Regions from separate parts of the Cryobacterium sp. 10S3 genome, predicted to be linked through region 2. Evidence: predicted binding sites of a transcription regulator. Region 2 holds the regulator's gene; the other holds the start of a gene.

Region 1 (9,966 bases), 160 kb from region 2:
ACCCTGCACAGCAGCATTCACAAACAGAACCCCACAGAAATAGAGGCACACAATGGCAATTAAGAAGAAAACCGCGGTCATCATCGGAGGCATCGCCGCCGTTGCTCTCGTCGCAGGCGGCATCACCGCGGCCGTCCTGGCCGGCACCGGCAACAGCTCGGCCCAGGCCGCAGGCGCGGCCTCTCCCTCGGCGTCCGCCGCACCTGTGACGTTCAACCTCGGCCCGAAGCAGGACCGGATCCGTCTCGACAAGGTGCCCGAGGCCATCGCGGCCATCAAGAAGAGCGGTTTCACCCCGATCGAGGCCGGCAAGCTCACGGTCGTCGTCAGCCCGTACGTCGCTCCCCTTGGCCTGTTCGCGACCGACGACACGACCCTGATCGGCAACGAAACCGACATCGCCCAGCTCATCGCCGATGGTCTCGGCCTCGAGCTCAACCTGCAGCCGGCAGCGTGGGCGGACTGGCCCCTCGGCATCCAGTCCGGCAAGTACGACCTGATCACGTCCAACGTCACGGTGACCGAGGCCCGCAAGGACCTCTACGACTTCGCGAGCTACCGCGAGGACCTCCTCGGCTTCTACGTGAAGAGCGACTCGAAGATCTCGTCCATCAAGGAAGCCAAGGACGTCGCCGGCCTCAAGGTCATCGTCGGCTCCGGGACCAACCAGGAGAAGATCCTCCAGGGCTGGGACAAGGAGAACATCGCCAAGGGCCTCGCCCCCGTCGAGTACCAGTACTTCGACGACACCGCAGCCGCGAACCTCGCCCTGCAGTCCGGGCGCGCCGATGCCAACTTCGGACCGAACGCGACCTCTGCCTACGCAGCAGCCCAGAACGGTGAGACCAGGCTCGTCGGCACCTTCAACGGCGGCTACCCGGCGCACGCCAACATCGCTGCGGGCACCAAGAAGGGCAACGGCCTCATCGAGGGCGTCAGCATCGTGCTCAACAAGGCGATCACGGGCGGTCAATACGGCGACGTTCTCGCCCGCTGGGGCCTCACGTCCGAGGGCGTCACCGAGTCCCTCGTGAACCCGGCAGGACTTCCGCGCGAGTAGCGCGAGTAGCCACCACTCAGTGACCGGAAGAGCCGGGTCGGGAGAGACACTTCTCCCGGCCCGGCTCTTCCGGTTTCATGCCTGTCTCCTGCCCGCCCCCTGCCTAGGATGTCTCCATGGTGTTCATTCAGGACCTGCACCTTCGCGACGGTCGCACGCTCCGCGTGCACGACAGCGCCGCCGACCACGAACTCGACTCGGCCTTCACCGTGCTCTGGCAGCACGGTTCACCCCAGACGGGAGCCCTGCTCGAGCCGTTGCTGTCCGCGGCGGCCGCTCGCGGCATCCGTCTCATCTCGTATGGCCGGCCCGGCTACGGCGGTTCGTCTGCGCTGCCGGGTCGTGACGTGGCCGCCGCGGCCACCGACGTCGAACAGCTTGCCGACGCGCTCGGCATCGCCCGATTCGCCGTCATGGGCGCGTCCGGCGGCGGTCCGCACGCCCTCGCTTGCGCCGCCCTGCTGCCGGAGCGAGTCTCGGCAGTGGGCTGCCTCGCGAGTCTGGCCCCGCTCGACGCCGACGGTATCGACTGGTTCGCCGGCATGGCCACGGACGGAGCCTCCCTCCGCGCGGCACTGCTCGGTCGCGCGGAGCGCACAACGTACGAGGAAACCGTGGACTTCGACCCGGACAGCTTCATCGAGGCGGACTACGACGCACTGGCGGGCCCGTGGGCCTCCCTGGGCACCGATGTCGGCCTGGCTTCGGAAGCGGGGCCGGAGGGCCTGATCGATGATGATCTCGCCTTCGTGGCCCCGTGGGGCTTCCCCGTTTCCGCGGTCTCCGCCCCGGTCCTGCTCCTCCAGGGCGTCAGGGATCGGGTGGTCCCGCCATCTCACGCCGACTGGCTGAGTCGGCGCCTTCCCCGAGCCGAGCTCCGGCTGCGCCCCGACGACGGCCACATTTCCGTGCTCGAGGCGTGTCCAGCGGTCATGGACTGGTTGTACGCGCGGCCGTGATCGCGGCCCCGAGCGCCTCGGCAATCACGCGATCCGCCGAGTCCCGGTGAATCGAATGCCCTGCACCCGCAACGAACGCGTAGCTGAGGTTCGCGTGCCGGGCTGCGAGGCGCTCGCCCTGTTCGGGAAGCACCGATGCGCTGCCCGACGCGGGGTCCGCGCCGAGGAGCCTGACCGGCACCCGGACGTCGTCGAGGTGCGGTTCGAGATCCCAGGGGCTGGTGTCGCTCAGCACGCGCTCGACCGTGAACGGGCTGACCACACGTGCGGCCTCCACCTTCTGGTGCGCGTCTTCCGCGTGCCAGCCCGGGTTCTGGCTGAGTATTCCCGCCGTTGTCGGATCGGTGATCTCCGCGATCGTTTCGGCGAGGAGCGGTGCGACCGAGTCCGGTCCGAGGGTGAGCGGTGGGTCGAGAAGCAAAACGCTCCGAGTCCAGTCGTCGCTGCCCGCCGCGGCGAGGAGCGCGACAGCGCCGCCGAGCGAGTGCCCGATGACCAGGTCCCAGGGCTTCCCCGGCGCCGGGCGGAGCCGCAGCGTGTCGGCGACGAATCCCTCCAGCGGATACGAGGTCGTGCGCGGGGCCCGACCGTGGCCACGCTGGTCGGGAGCGACCACGAACCATCCCTCCGCAGCGAGTCCGCTCGCGACTCGCCACCAGACCGCTCCCGCGGACGTGAGTCCGTGAAGCAGCAGCACGCTCCGCGACGCGGCGGGATCGCCCCAGGTCAGCACGGGCAATTCGACGGAGATTCCGGTATATGTGGCGGTCACGATGTCCTTGCGGGATCGGAAATGAAACGGGGAGGATGGAGCCGAGAATACGGCAGCGCGTGACACTGCAAATCCGGCCCGTAACAATTAGAGTCGTGTGGGGGAATCGGCACAGGAAACGAAGCGGAGCAGGTGTGAGCACTGGAATTGTGGTCATTGACATCCAGAAGGACTACTTCCCCGGGGGCGCATATCCCCTCTCCGGGAGTGAGTCCGCCGCGGTGGTTGCCCGGGGCGTCCTCGACTCTGCCCGTGCAACCGGCACGACCGTCATACACTTCCAGCACATCGCCACCGAAGCGGATGCGACGTTCTTCGTCCCGGGGACCACAGGCGTCGAGATCTACCCGCTCGTGGCACCGGTGACACCGGAGCGCCACTTCACCAAGGGCTCCGCGAACGCCTTTGTGGACACCGGCCTCGAACGGCTGTTGCGCGCTGAGAACATCGACCACCTTGTCGTCATGGGCATGATGAGCAGCATGTGCATCGATGCGACCTCGAGGGCCGCCCTCGACCTCGGCTTCGCCGTCACCATCGTGCACAACGCCTGCGCGGCGCCTGCCTTCGAGTTCCAGGGCACTGAGGTTCCGGGGGCATCCGTTCATGCCGCCTTCATGGCCGCACTCCGCGATGCCGGTGCCGATGTGCTCGCCGCAGCCGACCTCGACCTCGAGTCGCTCCCGGTCCGCTGACGGAGGCCGTGCCCCGTCACGGTTGGTCACGTCACGGTTGGTCAGTCGCGGTTGGGTGGTCCGGTGAGGACCTGGTGGGCGCGGTGCCTGTTCGGTGGCCGCCAGAGTCGTTGCGGGTCGATCAACCCGGGGGCCCGCACCTGCGGTGAGCCCTTCACCATTCGGATCTCCCACCCGGAGGTATCGATGCTGTGGTGATGGAACCAGCAGAGTAAGACCCCGTTGTCGACGGTCGTCGGGCCGTCTTTCGCCCAGGGCTTCACATGGTGCACTTCGGCCCAGTGCGCCGGGGCCTTGCACCCGGGAATGATGCACCCGCCGTCCCGGGCGGTAATCGCCCGGCGTTGGGCCCGGTTGAAGTAGCGTCGTTCCGGCCCGAGCTTGAGCACTTCGTTGTTCGCCCCGAACAACACGCCCTGGAAGCCGCCGTCACAGATGCGCTGATGCACCGTCTTCAACGACACGGGGGCCTCGACCCCGTCGACCCACCCCACCCCGACCCCCGAGGCGAGGTCCGCAGCGTTGACGTGCACCATCACCGTCGGCGCCGACCCGCCCATGCTGGGCGTGTCCTCGTCGCGGGCGGCGTGTTCGAACAGGGCCCGGAGGATGTCGGCGCGTTTCTCCCCACTCGTGCGGGTATCCGCCCGGCGCTCCCGGAGCTCTGCCTCGATCACGTCCAGATCCGGGCCCGTGTCGGCGTCGGTACCCGCGGTCTCGGCGCCGGGGATCATCTGCCCCGAATCCATCAGGGCCTGTTCCTCGGCGGTGGGGAACGCCGGGCGGGCGTGGAAGCTGAGGAAGGCGTCGAAGAGGGTGTTCATCACCCCGTAGAGTTCCGGCGTGACTCCGCCCTTGACGGGGTAGAGCCCGTTCTTGAGTTGTCCGAAGCCGATGTTGGACTTCGCCTCGAACAGGTCCTCGGTCGGGAGGACCCCGTCGGGGTCCAGGGCCGCCTGCCACTGCGCGACCATGCCCCGGATCAGGTCCGTGGTCACCGGCACACCGGCCCCGGCCAAATCCTCGGTCTCCGGGGTGATCAGCCCGGCCGCAGAGGCGACCAGGGCCCGCTCCGCCGTCAACAGGTCATCCGGCGCCACCCGGTGACTGATCACCTGCAGCCCGGCCACGATCAACTCCGCCGTCTCCACCCCGATCTGCCCCGCCGCCAGGGCGGCCCCGACCGTCGGGAACAAGGGCGGTAACCAGCTGCTCCCGCCGCACGGCCGCGGCAACACCGCGTCGCCGAGCTTCGTGCGGCGTTTGACCTCCCGGGCCGAGACCCGTGTCACCCGGGTGAGGACATCCCACGGGCCCGTGCAGCCCATCCGCCAGGCCAGACCTTCGCGGCCGAGGACCCGGGCCCGCCGGTCCGCATCCGTCGCCGTGTTCACCCGGGCCGCGTCCACCGTGCGCCCGATGGCCTCCACTTCCTTCAGAGCAGTGACCGCTTCCGCATCACTGAGCAACCCCACCGGAATCGCAGCCAGAGCCTCCGCGAGAGCCGCCCGGGCTCCGGCGAGCCTTGCGACAGCATCCGCATGCACCGACGGCACCGAACCGGCCAGACCCTCCGCGCCCTCGAAACCCTCGGCAACCGCAACCGGATGGGCCGACTCCGCCGATGGGGCCAGCTGGTCGCCCGCTGCGGTGGGCTGGTGCCCCGCAGCCCCGGAACCGGGTGACTGCGGGGTGTGTGACTGGGGATCGGAAGCTCCTGCCATACCCCGATTCTACCCCGAATCGAACACGAATGCGAGACTTACTCACATAATTTTGGGCCTTTCAGCCCAACTTTCATACCTGAGAACGAGTGCTCCGACCCCGTGGTGGCTAACTCAGGAGATCCGCCCGGGCGAGCAGCACCGGCCCGCGGACCAGTGCTGCCGATCCCGCCCGGCCCAAACAATCTCCTGAATTTGCAACCACCGCTGCCCGAATCTCCTGGGGCTACTGAGTGAGGCCCAGCGTCTCGCGCAGGGTCGCGCCGGCTTCATACTCGGTGCGGTAGACGCCGCGCTCCTGAAGCTCCGGGATGACCCGGTCGACGAACTCGTCGAGGCCCGTCGGATTCGTGTGGCCGACGATGACGAAGCCGTCTGAAGCTTCCTCCTGAACGTGCCGGTTGATCTGCTCGGCGACGTGCACCGGCGTGCCGACGAAGGTGTGCTTCGCGGCGAAGCGGATGACCAGGTCGCGGATGCTCAGCCCTTCGGCCTCAGCAAGGCCGCGCCAGGACTTCGCGACCGCAACCGGGTCCGCGACATGGCGCACCCGGCCGCGGGTGACGCCCTCGTCGGCGAGGACGGGGTCGGTCTCCGGCAGTGGGCCATCCGGGTCGTAGCCGCCCAGGTCGGTGCCCCAGAGCTGCTCGAGGAACGAGATCGCGGTCTGCGGGCTCACCTGCAGGAGCGCTACTTCGCGGGAGCGTTCCCGCGCTTCGGCCGCGGTGTCGCCGAGGATGAAGGTCGCCGCCGGCAGAATCTTGAGGGAGTCGGGGTGGCGGCCGACGGCCGGAAGGCGGCCCTTCACATCGCGGAAGAACCGCTGGCCGTCCTCGAATTCGGAGTGCAGGGAGAAGATCACTTCCGCGTTCGCCGACGCGAAATCACGGCCGTCGGCAGAGTCTCCGGCCTGCACGATCACCGGGTGGCCCTGTGGGCTGCGCGGGAGGGTACCGAAGCCCTTCACGTCGAACTGCTGGCCGTGGTGGTCGACCGCCGTGAGCGCATCGGCGGAGAGGAACTCCCCCGTGTCCTTGTTCGCGGCGAGGGCCCCGGGCGCCCAGCCATCCCACAGTGCGCGCGCGACGGCGACGAACTCCTCGGCGCGCACGTAGCGGTCCTTCGGGTCGAGGAAGCCGCCGCGACGGAAGTTCTCGCCGTGGAAGGCGTCGGAGGTCGTGACGATGTTCCAGCCGGCCCGCCCCCCGCTCAGCAGGTCGAGACTCGCGAGCTGCCTGGCGAGTTCGTACGGTTCGTTGAAGGTCGAGCTGAGGGTGCCGACGAGGCCGATGTGTTCGGTCACGGCGGCGATCCCGGCCAGGATCGCGAGGGTGTTGGGTCGACCCACGACGTCGAGGTCATGGATGAGCCCCTTCTGTTCCCGCAGCCTGAGCCCCTCGGCGAGGAAGAGGAAGTCGAACTTGCCGCGCTCGGCATTCTGCGCGAAGTGCCGGAAGGAGGAGAACGCGATCTGGCTCTCGGCCTTGCCGTCGCTCCAGACCGAGGTGTTGTTCACCCCGGGGAAGTGCGCGGCGAGGTGCACCTGCCGAATCGGACGCCCGGCGGGATCCTGGGCGATCGGGTGGACGGTCGTGCTGGCGGTCGTGGTCATCAGCGGATGCTTCCGGTCAGGTCGAGTTCGAAGGTGGAGTCTGCGGCGGGGTCGCCTTCGGTGTCTGCCGTAGCGGTGCCGCGAGCGTCGGCGTCGGCAGGGGTCGCGTAGCGGCTCTCCGGGCGACCGAATCCGAGCCGGGCGCGGAGCGTGGCCACCCCGTCGGGCCGGTCGAGGACACCCGCGGAACGCAGTAGCGGAACGACGCTCTCGGTGATCGCCGAGAGGTCTTCCGGAAGCCGTGCCGGGCGCAGCCGAACGCCGTCGATGCCGAGCTTGTGCCAGTGCAGGAGCTGGGTGGCGACGGCTTCGGCGGTGTCGGCGAGGATGAGCGTGTCGGAGGTCCAGGGTTCCCCGTGGGTGGCGTTGAGCCGGGCAAGGGTCGCCTGGGCCGCATCCGCCGTCTCCGCGATCAGGACCGAGATCTCGGTCCAGACCCGCAGGGGTTCGTCTGCCCCGCGCGACACGTCGTGGGCCGCCGTCTCGAGCTGCCCAAGGATGGCCTCGAGGTGCGCGTCGTCGTGCGGGGTAACGCCGACGATGTCGGCGCCGGCCACGGCGAGTTCGTACGGGACCTTCTGGTGGGCGAGCGCGTAGACGAGCGGCTGGCCCTGCGGCGGGCGCGGGGTGATCGAGGGCCCCTTGACGGTGAACCGGTCGCCCTCGAAGTCGATGTAGTGCAGCTTGTCGCGGTCGACGAACCGGCCCGTCTCCACATCGCGGATCACGGCGTCGTCCTCCCAGCTGTCCCAGAGCCGCCGGGCGACCTCGACGGTGTCGCGCGCCTCGCCGAAGAGGTCCTCGATCAGGGCGGTCTGGGCCGGGTCTGCGCCCAGGACGACGAGGGCTGGGTCGAGGGCGGGCAGCGTGCGGCGTCCGACGTGCGCGGCCTCATGGGCACGCCCGGAGACCTGCACGCGCCAGCCGGCCCGGCCTTCGCTCACGTAGTCGAGGGTCTGCACCCCCGTTGCCACGTGGAACGGTTCCGTGTGCGTCGTGGTGATCGTCGGCACGAGGCCGATCGTGCTCGTGTGCGGCGCAATCGATGTCGCGAGCAGAAGCGCGTCGAGTCGACCGCGCACCTCGTCGCGGCGGGGGTCGATTCCGCCGAAGCCCGAGCTCTGGAGGCCGAAGGAATCCTCGATCGTGACCAGGTCGATGCCGGCAGCCTCGGCGGCACGCACGAGGGCGACCCAGTAGTCGAGGTGGAACAGGTCTGCGGGGCGGGCGTCCGGCTCGCGCCAGGCCGACGGGTGCCAGCCGGCGCCGTCGAGTGCGATTCCCAGGTACAGCGACGATGTCATCGGGAGTGTCCTTTTCTCTGCGCGAGACACGGTCGTCTGCGCGGACACCCACGATATGCACGGCACTGTTCCGCCAGGCCGCAGGCAGGTCACACAAAGTCATGCGTGAAACCTGCGGTAACAATTGTCAGATGCCGAGGAGTTTTGCCTTCGCCGCCGAGAACTCCGCGTCGGTGATCACGCCGGCCGTCTTGAGGGTCGCGAGCCGTTCGATCTGGGCGGACAGGCTGTCGTCGGCGGCGACTGCCGGTTGCGGCGCCTGCGCATACTCCTGCGGTGGTGGAGCGTACTGCGGCTGTTGCGGTTGTTGCTGGACAGCCTGCTGGTCGGCTGCGGATTGGGCCCTGGCCTGTTGCCGACGGCTCACTCCGCCGGAAACTGCGGTCGCCGTGCCTGCGATGACCGCGGTGCGTGCCATCGTCCCCATCAGCCCGGGTCGCCCACCTCGACGCATCATGGTGTTCCTTTCGTCGTGTTCCGAAATGTGTTGCGTGGCCTGTTGGGGTCAGTCGGTGTCGGCCCCGGGTTCTTCCAGCGCCATCAGCACCTCGTCCACGACGGATTCGGGTACGTGCACGTCTTCGAGAAGGACTCCTCCGGAGTCCAGGATCGCATCGCGCAGCGGCCTGAACCAGGTGTGTTCGAAGACCAGGATGGCCGCCGAGCTGTTGTTCTCGAGGTCCGTCGACAGCTCGTCAACATCGTCGTCGGAGAGTCGGCACGGTCTCTCCTCGCTCGTCGTCACGACCTCGTCGTCGAGACGCTCCATCAGGACACTGGGGACACTAATCCGGTCCGATGCGGGCATCAAGGTGCCCGCGAAAGGAGACCTTTCCGGCGGACTCTGGTCGCGCTATGGTCGGGCTGCCGGCGAGATAGCCCGGCACTGGAGCGGATCTCGTGCTCGGTTCGCCCTGCCTGTTCCACCCGGCCTGGAACCGCAAGAACCCCTGGCATCGCAAGGACACAGAAGAGCACCTGAGGCAAGGAGCAGTTCATGTTTGCGAATTTCTGGGACGTCGTGTGGTTCTTCTTTTGGAGTTTCGCGTTCATCGCGTATCTCATGGTGTTGTTCTCGATCGTCGGCGACATTTTCCGGGATCACAAGCTCACCGGTTTGGCCAAGGCCGTCTGGCTGATCTTCCTCGTTTTCGTTCCCTTCCTGACGGCCCTGGTCTACCTGATCGCCCGCGGCCCGGACATGGCAAGACGACAGGCGGAACGCGTGCAGCAGGCGCAGGCATATACGGATGACTACGTGAGGTCCGTCGCCTCGTCCGCCAGCCCCTCCGCGGAAATCGCGAAGGCGAAAGAACTCTTCGACAGCGGCTCGATCACGGCCACGGAGTTCGAGGCGCTCAAGGCCAAGGCGCTCAGGTAGCGCGCTGCGAAGGGCGTGAGCCTCCAGCGCTTCCGGTAGCGGCTTCTAGACTGGGCAGATGGACGCCTCGAGCCTCGTGAATGCACCACCGATTTTGACCCTCACCATTAATCCCGCCCTCGACGTCAGCACCTCGACGGCCCATGTGACCGGGGAGCACAAGCTCCGGTGCGGGAGCACGCGCATCGACCCGGGGGGCGGCGGCGTGAACGTGGCCAGGGTCATCCGTCGCCTCGGCGGCACCGCTCTGTCCCTGTATGCGGCAGGCGGGCCAACGGGAGAGGCCTATCGCCAGCTCATCGCAGCGGAAGGACTCCCCACCGTTCTGGTGCCGATCAAGGAAAGCACGCGCCAGAGCTTCACCGTCGACGAAACCGATACCGGCAAGCAGTTCCGCTTCGTGCTCCAGGGACCCGAGTTGTCCGAGGCCGAGTGGACCACGTGCCTCGACACCCTCGC
Region 2 (9,966 bases):
GCGATCGCCTCGAAGACGTGGCGCACCATCGAGCCGGTGAAGTGTCCGCCGATGAGGTGGAACTCGAAGCCGGCAGGCTCCCCGGTGTGCACGAGGTACGGGCGGCCGGAGATGTCGACGACAGCCTGGGCGAGGGCGTCGTCGAGGGGCACGAGCGCGTCGCCGTAGCGGGAGATGCCGGACTTGTCTCCGAGCGCCTGCCGGATGGCGAGTCCGAGCACGATGGCGACGTCTTCGACGGTGTGGTGCACGTCGATCTCGATGTCCCCCGACGCCCGCACGGTGAGGTCGGTCAGCGAGTGCTTGGCGAACGCGGTGAGCATGTGGTCGTAGAACGGCACCGAGGTGTGGATGTCGGAGACGCCGGTGCCGTCGAGGTTGATCGTCAGGTCGATGCTCGACTCGCTCGTCTCCCGCTGCAGGTGCGCGATGCGGGCCTGTGCGGTCGATGACTGTGCGGCCGGTGACTGTGAGCTCATGCGGCTAGTTTATTGGCCCGGGCGGTTACGCGTGGCCCAGTGCTTCGAGGGCGTCGAGGAATACGCTCGTCTCGCGCTCGGTGCCGGCCGTGACCCGCAGGTGGCCGGGGATCCCGACGTCGCGCACGAGGATGCCCTCGGCGAGCAGCGCCTCGAAGGTTCCGCGCGGGTCGGAGACCCCGCCGAACAGCACGAAATTGCTCCAGCTCCGCAAGGGGCGGTAGCCCAGCCGGTGCAGCTCGGTGACGAGGCGGTCGCGCTGGCCGCGGATGTCGTCGACCATGCGCAGCATCTCCGGCGTGTGCGCGAAAGCGGCGACGGCCGCGGCCTGGGTCAGCGCGGAGAGGTGGTACGGCAGGCGCACGAGCCGCAGCGCATCAGTCACGGCCGGGTCGGCGGCGAGGTAGCCCACCCGGGCCCCGGCGAATGCGAAGGCCTTGCTCATCGTGCGCGAGACCAGCAGGCGTTCCCTGCCGGGCAGCAGGGTGAGAGCGGATGCCGTCCCCACCGGAGCGAATTCGGCGTAGGCCTCGTCGACGACCACGATGCCGTCACAGGCGTCGTAGACGGCGGCGATCACGTCGAGAGAGAGCGGGGTGCCGGTCGGGTTGTTCGGGGAGCACAGGAAGACGAGGTCGGGATTGACCCGGTTGACCCAGTCGACGGCGCGTTCCGGGGTGAGTTCGAAGTCGGCGTCGCGGTCACCGGCGACCCAGCGGGTTCCGGTTCCCGAGGCGAGCAACGGGTACATCGAATAGGTGGGGGCGAAACCGAGGAGGGTGCGTCCCGGCCCGCCGAAGGCCTGCAGCACCTGCTGGAGAACCTCGTTGGAGCCGTTGGCCGCCCAGATGTTCTGACGGGTGAGACCGTGTCCGAGGTAGCGGGCCATCGCCTCGCGCAGTTCCGTGAATTCCCGGTCCGGGTACCGGTTGATCCCCCGGATAGCGGCGGCCAGTGCTGCGGCGATGTCGACGGCCACGTCCTCGGGGATGCCGTGGGTGTTCTCATTCACGTTGAGCGCGACCGGCACGTGCAGCTGCGGCGCCCCATAGGGAGTGAGCCCGCGAAGATTGTCGCGGAGGGGCAGGTCGTTGAGACTGGTCACTCCCCCCATGTTACCGATGGGCCTCAGCACCGGCGGGTCATATTGCCCGTGGTTCAGTATTTGGCTTGCTCAGTACTCCGGTGGTTCAGTATCCGGCTTGCTCAGTATCCGGCTTGCTCAGTATTCGGCAGGGAGAGCCAAGCGCTGGCCCGGCTGCACGCTCTCGGAGGGCAGCTGGTTCAGGTTGACGATCTCGGCGATGACCTCGCGCGGATCGGCAGAAGGGGCGATGCGCTCGGCAAGCTGCCACAACGACTGGCCCGACTGGATCGTGACGTAGTCGAAGGTCGTCGCACTTCCACCCGCGTCGGCGCTCATGCCGCTGCCGCTCAAGGTGCTGCCGTCTGCGGCGGCGAGGCCGCCGTTGAGGGCGAGGGCAAGCGCGCCGACGACGAGGGGGACGCCGGCGATCGCGGTCAGCACGGCACGACCGCGCCGGGTGATGCGCAGCCGGGTGTGCGCCCCCGGGACCAGCTCGATTGTTGTGCTCATGTCTGCCTCCTGTGTATTCGTATCCGACTCTCGGCCGGGAGAGCTGGATACGAAGCTATGTTCCGAATATATATTCGATTGTTCGAACAATCAAGACTTTCTCCGGTTATTATTGGGGTGAAGTACACGACACACTCGAATGAATGTCTGCACTTCGCCCCAGGCTGGTTACAGTTTCGATTGACTGGTGTGAACTCAACCAGCGACCACTGACATTCGGATACGGTCGCCTCACGGCATCCACCGGGGCGACCGCCCGCCACCGCCCACCGCCACCGACAGGAGCGACATCGTGACCCAGGACAGCGTGACCCCGGACAGCGAGACCCCGGACAGCGTGACCCCGTTCGCCGGCAGTTCCCCCGAACGAGGCGGAACACGTCGGAGGAAGAGCCTCAGCGACAAGCAGCGCGCGATCATGGACGTGATCCAGCGCTCTGTCGGCCAGCGCGGCTATCCGCCGAGCATGCGGGAGATCGGTGACGCCGTGGGCCTGTCGTCGCTGTCGAGCGTCACCCACCAGCTCAACCAGCTCCAGCTGAGCGGCTACCTGCGCAGGGACCCGAACCGGCCCCGGGCGCTCGAGGTCCTGATCGAGCTGCCGCAGTCGCCGGAGGACACCGCGGCCGGCGCCGCCGAGAACTTCCAGCAGGGTACCCCGGTGGGCGACGCGGCAATGGTGCCGCTCGTCGGGCGGATCGCGGCCGGTGTTCCGATCATGGCCGACCAGCAGGTCGACGAGATCTTCCCGCTCCCGCGCCAGCTCGTCGGCAAGGGCGAGCTGTTCATGCTCAAGGTCGTCGGCGAATCGATGATCGACGCCGCGATCATGGACGGCGACTGGGTCGTCGTCCGCCAGCAGAAGACCGCGGAGAACGGCGAGATCGTCGCCGCGATGCTCGATGGCGAGGCGACGGTGAAGGTCTTCCGGCAGCGTGACGGCCACACCTGGCTGCTGCCGAGGAACACCAACTTCGAGCCGATCCTCGGTGACCACGCCGAGATCCTCGGCAAGATCGTCGCCGTCCTGCGTTCCCTGTAGCTCACTGTAGATCCCCCGTGCGCGCCAACTGCGCCGCTTCGCGCCAGGCAAGCCTGGCGCGAAGCGGCGCAAACGGCGCGTCGCGCGCGGCGGGTGTTCGCCGCGAGGAGGATCAGGCGAGGGCGGGCACGCCTGCGGCGAGGCGGGCGCGCACGATGCGGGTCGCCTCGATCATGTTTCCGAGAGACTCGACCGTCTCCGCGTAGCCGCGGGTCTTGAGCCCGCAATCCGGGTTCACCCAGACCTGACCGGCCGGGATGGCGGCGACGGCACGGTCGAGCAGCTCCGTCAGCTCGGCAACGCCCGGCACCCGCGGTGAGTGGATGTCGTAGACGCCCGGGCCGATGCCGTGGTCGAAGCCATTGGCCTGAATGTCCGTCACGACCTCCATCCGGGAGCGGGCCGCCTCGATGCTCGTCACGTCGGCGTCGAGAGCGCGGATCGCCTCGAGCACGACACCGAACTCGGAGTAGCAGAGGTGGGTGTGGATCTGGGTGGCGTCCCGCACCCCGGCGGTCGCGAGCCGGAACGAGCCGACGGACCAGTCGAGGTAGTCTGCGTGGCCGGCCTTCTTGAGCGGAAGCAGTTCGCGCAGGGCCGGCTCGTCGACCTGGATGATGCCGATTCCGGCGGCCTCGAGGTCGGCGATCTCGTCGCGGAGGGCGAGGGCGACCTGGCGCGCCGTCTCGCCGAGGGGCTGGTCGTCGCGCACGAAGGACCAGGCGAGGATGGTGACCGGGCCGGTCAGCATGCCCTTGACCGGCTTCGCCGTCAGCCCCTGCGTGTAGGTCGACCAGTCGACGGTGATCGGCTTCGGGCGGGAGACATCGCCCCACAGGATGGACGGGCGGGTGCAGCGGCTGCCGTAGGACTGGACCCAGCCGTTCTCGGTGACCGCGAAGCCGTCGAGGTTCTCGGCGAAGTACTGCACCATGTCGTTGCGCTCGGGTTCGCCGTGCACGAGCACGTCGAGGCCGATCTCCTCCTGCAGGGCGACGACCCTGGCGATCTCCGCGCGCATCAGGTCGCGGTATTCGGCGTCGCTGAGCACTCCGGTGAGGAAACGGGCGCGGGCACGGCGGATCTCCCCGGTCTGCGGGAAGGAGCCGATGGTCGTCGTCGGCAGGAAGGGCAGCGCGAGTGCGGCCTCCTGGGCGGCGAGCCTGTCGGCGTAAACCCCTCGGCTGTACGAGGCGTCGGTGAGCTCCGCGGCACGGGCCCTCACGGCACCGTCGCGGACGCCGGGGGCGGCGCTGCGGGCGGCGAGTGCGCCGGTCGCAGCGTCCAGTTCGGCGCTGATGGCCTCCCGTCCGTCGGCCAGGCCGCGGGCGAGGGTCACAACCTGGCCGACTTTCTCGTCGGCGAATGCGAGCCAGCTCACGAGTTCGGCGCCGAGCGCGGTCTCGTCCGCGACGGTGTGCGGGACGTGCTGGAGGCTCGTCGAGGTCGAGACGGCGATCCGCGGCGACAGTGCGCCGGCCCCGGTGACCTGAGCGAAGGCATCCGCCAGGTCACCGCGCCAGATGTTGTGCCCGTCGATGACACCGGCGACGAGGGTCTTCCCGTCCAGCCCTGGGGCGGTCTCGGGGAGCGTGCCGCGGACGAGATCAAGGCCGATGGCCTCGATCGGTGCGCCGGCGAGCACGGGCAGGGCGTCGTCGAGGCTGCCGTAGGGGGCAGCGACGAAGATCGCCGGACGCTGGGCGAGGTGCCCGAGGGTCCCGTACGCCCACTGCACGGCGCTGAGGGTCTCGGCGCGGGGCACGTGGATGCTCTCGCTGACGAGGCCGGGTTCGTCGAGCTGCACCCACTCGGCACCGGCGTCGGCGAGGCGCTGCAGCAGGGTCGCGTACACCGGAATGAGGTCATCGAGCCGGTCGAGGGGCTCGAAGCCCGCAGGGGCTTCGTCGCTCGGCTTGCTGAGCAGCAGGAACGTGACCGGGCCGACGATGACGGGCCGGGTCAGGAAGCCGGCGGCGCGTGCCTCCTCGAATTCGCGCACGATCCGGTCGCTCGAGAGGGAGAACTCCGTTTCCGGCCCGATCTCGGGCACGAGGTAGTGGTAGTTCGAGTCGAACCACTTGGTCATCTCGAGCGGGAGGCTGTCCCCCTCGCCGCGGGCGAGGGTGAAGTATCCGGCGAGGTCGATGTGCCCGTCGGCGTCGACGAGTCCGGCGAAGCGGGCGGGCACGGCGCCGACCGTGCAGAGCGCGTCGAGCATCTGGTCGTAGTAGGAGAACGACTCCGGGATGGCGGAGTCGGTGCGGCCGAGGCCGAGGGCGGCGAGGCGGTCGCGGGTGGCCTGACGGAGTCCGGCCGCAGCGGCCTCGAGTTCGACGGCGCTCGATGTGCCGGCCCAGAAGGATTCGACGGCCTTCTTGAGTTCTCGGCGCGGGCCGATGCGCGGATAGCCGAGGATCGTGCCTGCGGGGAACGGGGCAGTGCTGGTCATAACGTTTCCTTTGCGGTTGGGCGGTGCAGCGGATGCTGGCGGGTGGTGTGTGGGGCGGATGCCGCGGCGTGCAGGGTGCTTTCGGGCGCGACGGAAACCCGAGGCGCCCGTATGGCGGTCGGTGGAGCGGGAGCGGCGATGGCGTCCGGGGCGGGGCGGGGCGCCAGGCCGGGTTACACGATCGTGGGCAGTGCCGTCGGCGTCCGGACCGGAGCCGGCGCGCCGAGCAGGCCGCAGCCGTCGAGCACCTCCAGTACGGTCTCGTGCTGATTGAAGGCGTAGAGGTGCAGACCGGGCGCTCCCCCGGCGATCACCTGGCTGGCGAGGTCGACGGCGTGCTGGATGCCGATCTCACGCTGTCCTTCCTTGGTCGGTTCGATCTCGAGCCGGATGGACAGGTCTGCCGGCATCTGCTCACCGGAGAGTTCGATGATCCGCCGCAGCCTGGCCGGGCTGGTCACCGGCATGATGCCGGGCAGGATCGGGAAGAGCACTCCGGCTTCCCTGGCGCGCTGGACGAAGCTGAGGAAGTGGTCGGCGTGGAAGAAGAGCTGGGTGATGCCGAGGTTCGCGCCCGCGGCCTGCTTGGCGAGCAGGGTGTCGATATCCTGCGCCGATGAACGTGACCGGGGGTGGCCGTTCGGGAACGCCGCAACGGCGATCCGCACCTTCTCGTGGCCGGGCTTGACGGCGCGTGCGGCGGGGATACCGGGGATGATCGTCTCGCGGTACGGGGACTTCTCGGCCTGAACCCGGTGGATGAGCTGCACGAGTTCGGCGGCGCTGCCGAAGTCGCCGAGGAACGCCTCGCCCTCCTTCGTGCCTGCCGGGGGGTCGCCGCGGAGGGCGAGGAAGCTGCGCACTCCGGCGTCGAGGAATTCGCGGATCAGCCGGTTCGCCTCGTCGTGGGTGGAGCCGACGCAGGTGAGGTGGGCCATCGCTTCGACGTTCGTCGTGCGGAGGATTCGGCTGAGAACGTCGAGCGAGGAGCGGCGTGAGGATCCGTTGGCCCCGTAGGTGACCGAGAGGAAGTCGGGGCCCGCCGCTGCGAGATGGTCGATCGTCGTCGCGAGAGCGGATGCTGCGGCATCCGTCTTCGGCGGATACAGCTCGAACGAAAAGGGGATGCGCCGTGTGCGGGCGGAGTCCGTTGGAGTGGACATTCATTCCTCATTCGACAGTAGCCAGTGTGTGCACTGAATGGCCGGGCGGCCGCGGACCGCCAGAAAGCCTTGGCGGGTGTTCGCGGGCGGGTGCCGGGCTCGGCTGTCGCTCCATGCCGGCGGAAGAAATCCGTCGGCAACGATTGAAGAAAACTCTAGCAATCCCTTAATCGGATTGCACGAGTGTGACCGTTCGTTACCTGGTTCAGCTTGCGACGGCGGGCACGGCGGCCGCCGGTGCGACGGCGAACGGTGCGAACTGGGACTGGATCTCCGTCGTGACGAGGGCGCGCACCCGGGTGCCGGTTTCGGCGTAGTCCGTCGTGAGCACCGTGCCCTGGGCGTGCAGCATCGCGATCAGGTCGCCACGCTCGTAGGGAATGAGCAGGTCGAGTTCGATGGACGGGCGCGGAAGCAGTCCGGCGATCGCGTCGAGCACCTCGTCGACGCCCTCACCCGTGCGGGTGGAGACGAAGATGCCCTTCGGCCAGAGGCCGCGCAGCACGAGACGATCGTCGTCCGTGACGAGGTCGCTCTTGTTGAAGACGACGAGCTCAGGGATCTCCCGGGCGCCGACCTCACCGATGACCTCGCGGACCGTCGCGAGCTGGCTCGCCGGGTCGGGGTGGGAGGCGTCGACGACGTGCACGATGACGTCGGCGTCGGCGACCTCTTCAAGGGTCGACCGGAAGGCCTCGACGAGTTGGTGCGGCAGGTTGCGGACGAAGCCGACGGTGTCGGTCAGCGTGTACAGCCGGCCGTCGCTCGTTGTCGACTTCCGGACGGTCGCGTCGAGCGTGGCGAAGAGGGAGTTCTCGACGAGCACGCCGGCGCGCGTGATCCGGTTGAGCAGGCTCGACTTGCCGGCGTTGGTGTAGCCGACGATGGCGACGGAGGGCACGGCGTTGCGCTTGCGGTTGGCGCGCTTGGCCTCGCGGGCCGGCTTCATGGCCAGGATCTGCTTGCGCAGCCGGGACATCCGGGTGTGGATGCGACGACGGTCGAGTTCGATCTTCGTCTCGCCGGGGCCGCGGGAACCCATTCCGGCACCGGTTCCGCCGACCTGGCCACCGGCCTGGCGCGACATGGAGTCACCCCAGCCGCGGAGGCGGGGCAGCAGGTATTCGAGCTGGGCGAGTTCGACCTGCGCCTTGCCCTCCCTGCTCTTGGCGTGCTGGCTGAAGATGTCGAGGATCGTGGCGGTGCGGTCGATGACCTTGACCTTGACGACGTCCTCGAGGGCGCGTCGCTGGCTGGGCGCGAGTTCGGTGTCGGCGATGACGGTGTCGGCGCCGAGCGCCTTGACGATGCCGGCGAGTTCCTGCGCTTTGCCCTTGCCGAGGTAGGTGCTCGTGTCCGGGGTGGCGCGGCGCTGCATGAGGCCGTCGAGCACGGTGGCGCCCGCGGTCTCGGCGAGGGCAGCGAGTTCGCGCATGGAGTTCTCGGCGTCCGCGACAGTGCCCTGGGTGTAGAGGCCGATCAGGATGACGTTCTCGAGGCGCAGCTGCCGGTATTCGACCTCGGTGACGTCCTCGAGCTCGGTGGAGAGGCTGGGAACGCGGCGGAGGGCGTTGCGGTCTTCGCGGTCGAGCTGGGCGCCGTCATGGCCGTCATCGTGTTCGTCGGAGCGGGGCTCGGCGTCGAGGGCCTGGGCGCTCCCGCTGCGGAACAGGGAGTAGCCGGCGGCCTTGGAATCGGCACTGGCAAGGACCCGTGCCACAACGTCGTCGTCCGGCGTTTCAACTGGTTCAATCATTCCTTTAACCTTACTTCCTCGAAGAGCGGTAGGTTCCCTCTATGCCCTCCGACCATTACTTCACCCCTGCCCCCGACAGCAAGCTCAGGCTGCAGCAGGTGACCGTGCACCTGGGCGGTCAGGCGCGGGAGGTCACGACCGCCAATTCGGTGTTCAGTCCCGACCACATCGACACGGGTACCAAGGTGCTCCTCGAGAACACGCCGGCGCCGCCGCCGGGGGGCGACTTCCTCGACCTCGGCTGCGGCTGGGGTCCGATCAGCTTCCACCTCGCGCTCGCTTCGCCGCGCGCCACGATCTGGGCGGTCGACGTCAACGAGCGCGCCCTCGACCTCGTACGGCTGAATGCCGAGAAGCTCGGGCTGACGAACATCACGGCCGTCACACCCGACCAGGTTCCCTCGCACGTGCAGTTCCGCACGATCTGGTCGAACCCGCCGATCCGGGTCGGCAAGAACGAGCTGCACAACCTGCTGAGTAGCTGGCTACCGCGCCTCGAGCCCGATTCGGATGCCTGGCTCGTCGTGCAGCGCAACCTCGGGTCCGATTCCCTGCAGCGCTGGCTCGACGGCGAACTCCCCCACGACTTCGCGGTCTCCCGCTTCGCGATCAGCAAGGGCTTCCGGGTCCTCCGCGTCAAGCGCCACGGCGACCCCACCCTCTAACCGCGAGAGCACTCCCCCGCTGAGCCCGCGCCCGCAAGGTTCCGCGAGAGCGGAGATATGGCCCTTTCGCGGACCGCGAAGGGGCCATATTCGTACTCTCGCGGCAGGGACGGGCGAATCCCCGACCTGGGGGCCTTGGTCAGTTGAGGCGGAAGACGCCGTCGTAGACGAGCTCGGCCGGCCCGGAGAGCGCGACGTGCTCGCCGTCCTCTGCAGGGAACATCCGCACGCCGAGCGTGCCGCCGGTCACCTCGACGCGCCACTGGTTCGGGGCTCCCGCGCCCGCCCAGTGCCGGGTCGCGAGGGCGGCCGCTGCGGCTCCCGTGCCGCAGGAGAGCGTCTCGCCGCTGCCGCGTTCGTGGACGCGCATCCGGATGTGTCCGACGCCGTCGACGACCAGGGGGTCGCCCGGCACCACGAATTCGACGTTGGCCCCGTCGGCCGGTTCGGGGTCGAGCTGCGGGATGTAGCCGAGGTCCGCGCTCTCGAGTTCACCGAGGTCCGCGAGGGCGACCACGACGTGCGGGTTGCCGACGTTGATCCCGAGACCGGGCCGGGCGACGGCGAGGTTCCTGGCACGGACGAGCGGTTCGCCGCCGTCGAGCCGCCAGCGGCCCAGGTCGACCTGGTAGCCCGCAGCGTTCCGCTGCACGTCACGGACGCCCGCGCGCGTTCCGACGACGAGGGTGTCCCCGCCGGGCACGTCGGCGAGGCCCTGTTCGGCGAGGAACCGGGCGTAGACACGGATGCCGTTGCCGCACATCTCGGAGAGCGTCCCGTCGGCGTTCCAGTAGTCCATGAACCACTCGGCC

Evidence for each region. The regulator LexA, encoded in region 2, represses DNA repair genes until DNA is damaged. The targets are predictions, from matches to a motif close to TCGAACANNTGTTCGA.
Region 1: the regulator LexA is predicted to act here: its motif matches at 5,230-5,245, upstream of RHM57_RS05295 (HNH endonuclease signature motif containing protein).

Annotation. Positions count from the first base shown of each region.
Region 1 is NZ_CP133773.1:1,138,902-1,148,867, reverse strand. Features, by position in the region: gene RHM57_RS05315 (ABC transporter substrate-binding protein) at 53-1,060, shown strand; gene RHM57_RS05310 (alpha/beta fold hydrolase) at 1,177-2,019, shown strand; gene RHM57_RS05305 (alpha/beta hydrolase) at 1,991-2,791, opposite strand; gene RHM57_RS05300 (cysteine hydrolase family protein) at 2,926-3,486, shown strand; gene RHM57_RS05295 (HNH endonuclease signature motif containing protein) at 3,528-5,210, opposite strand; gene RHM57_RS05290 (NtaA/DmoA family FMN-dependent monooxygenase) at 5,437-6,822, opposite strand; gene RHM57_RS05285 (LLM class flavin-dependent oxidoreductase) at 6,822-8,126, opposite strand; gene RHM57_RS05280 (SHOCT domain-containing protein) at 8,254-8,583, opposite strand; gene RHM57_RS05275 (hypothetical protein) at 8,632-8,895, opposite strand; gene RHM57_RS05270 (SHOCT domain-containing protein) at 9,124-9,507, shown strand; gene RHM57_RS05265 (1-phosphofructokinase family hexose kinase) at 9,566-9,966, shown strand, end outside.
Region 2 is NZ_CP133773.1:981,827-991,792, reverse strand. Features, by position in the region: gene hisB (imidazoleglycerol-phosphate dehydratase HisB) at 1-479, opposite strand, end outside; gene RHM57_RS04570 (histidinol-phosphate transaminase) at 505-1,584, opposite strand; gene RHM57_RS04565 (LysM peptidoglycan-binding domain-containing protein) at 1,702-2,076, opposite strand; gene lexA (transcriptional repressor LexA) at 2,495-3,118, shown strand; gene metE (5-methyltetrahydropteroyltriglutamate--homocysteine S-methyltransferase) at 3,231-5,570, opposite strand; gene RHM57_RS04550 (methylenetetrahydrofolate reductase) at 5,744-6,733, opposite strand; gene hflX (GTPase HflX) at 6,939-8,489, opposite strand; gene RHM57_RS04540 (class I SAM-dependent methyltransferase) at 8,531-9,154, shown strand; gene dapF (diaminopimelate epimerase) at 9,294-9,966, opposite strand, start outside.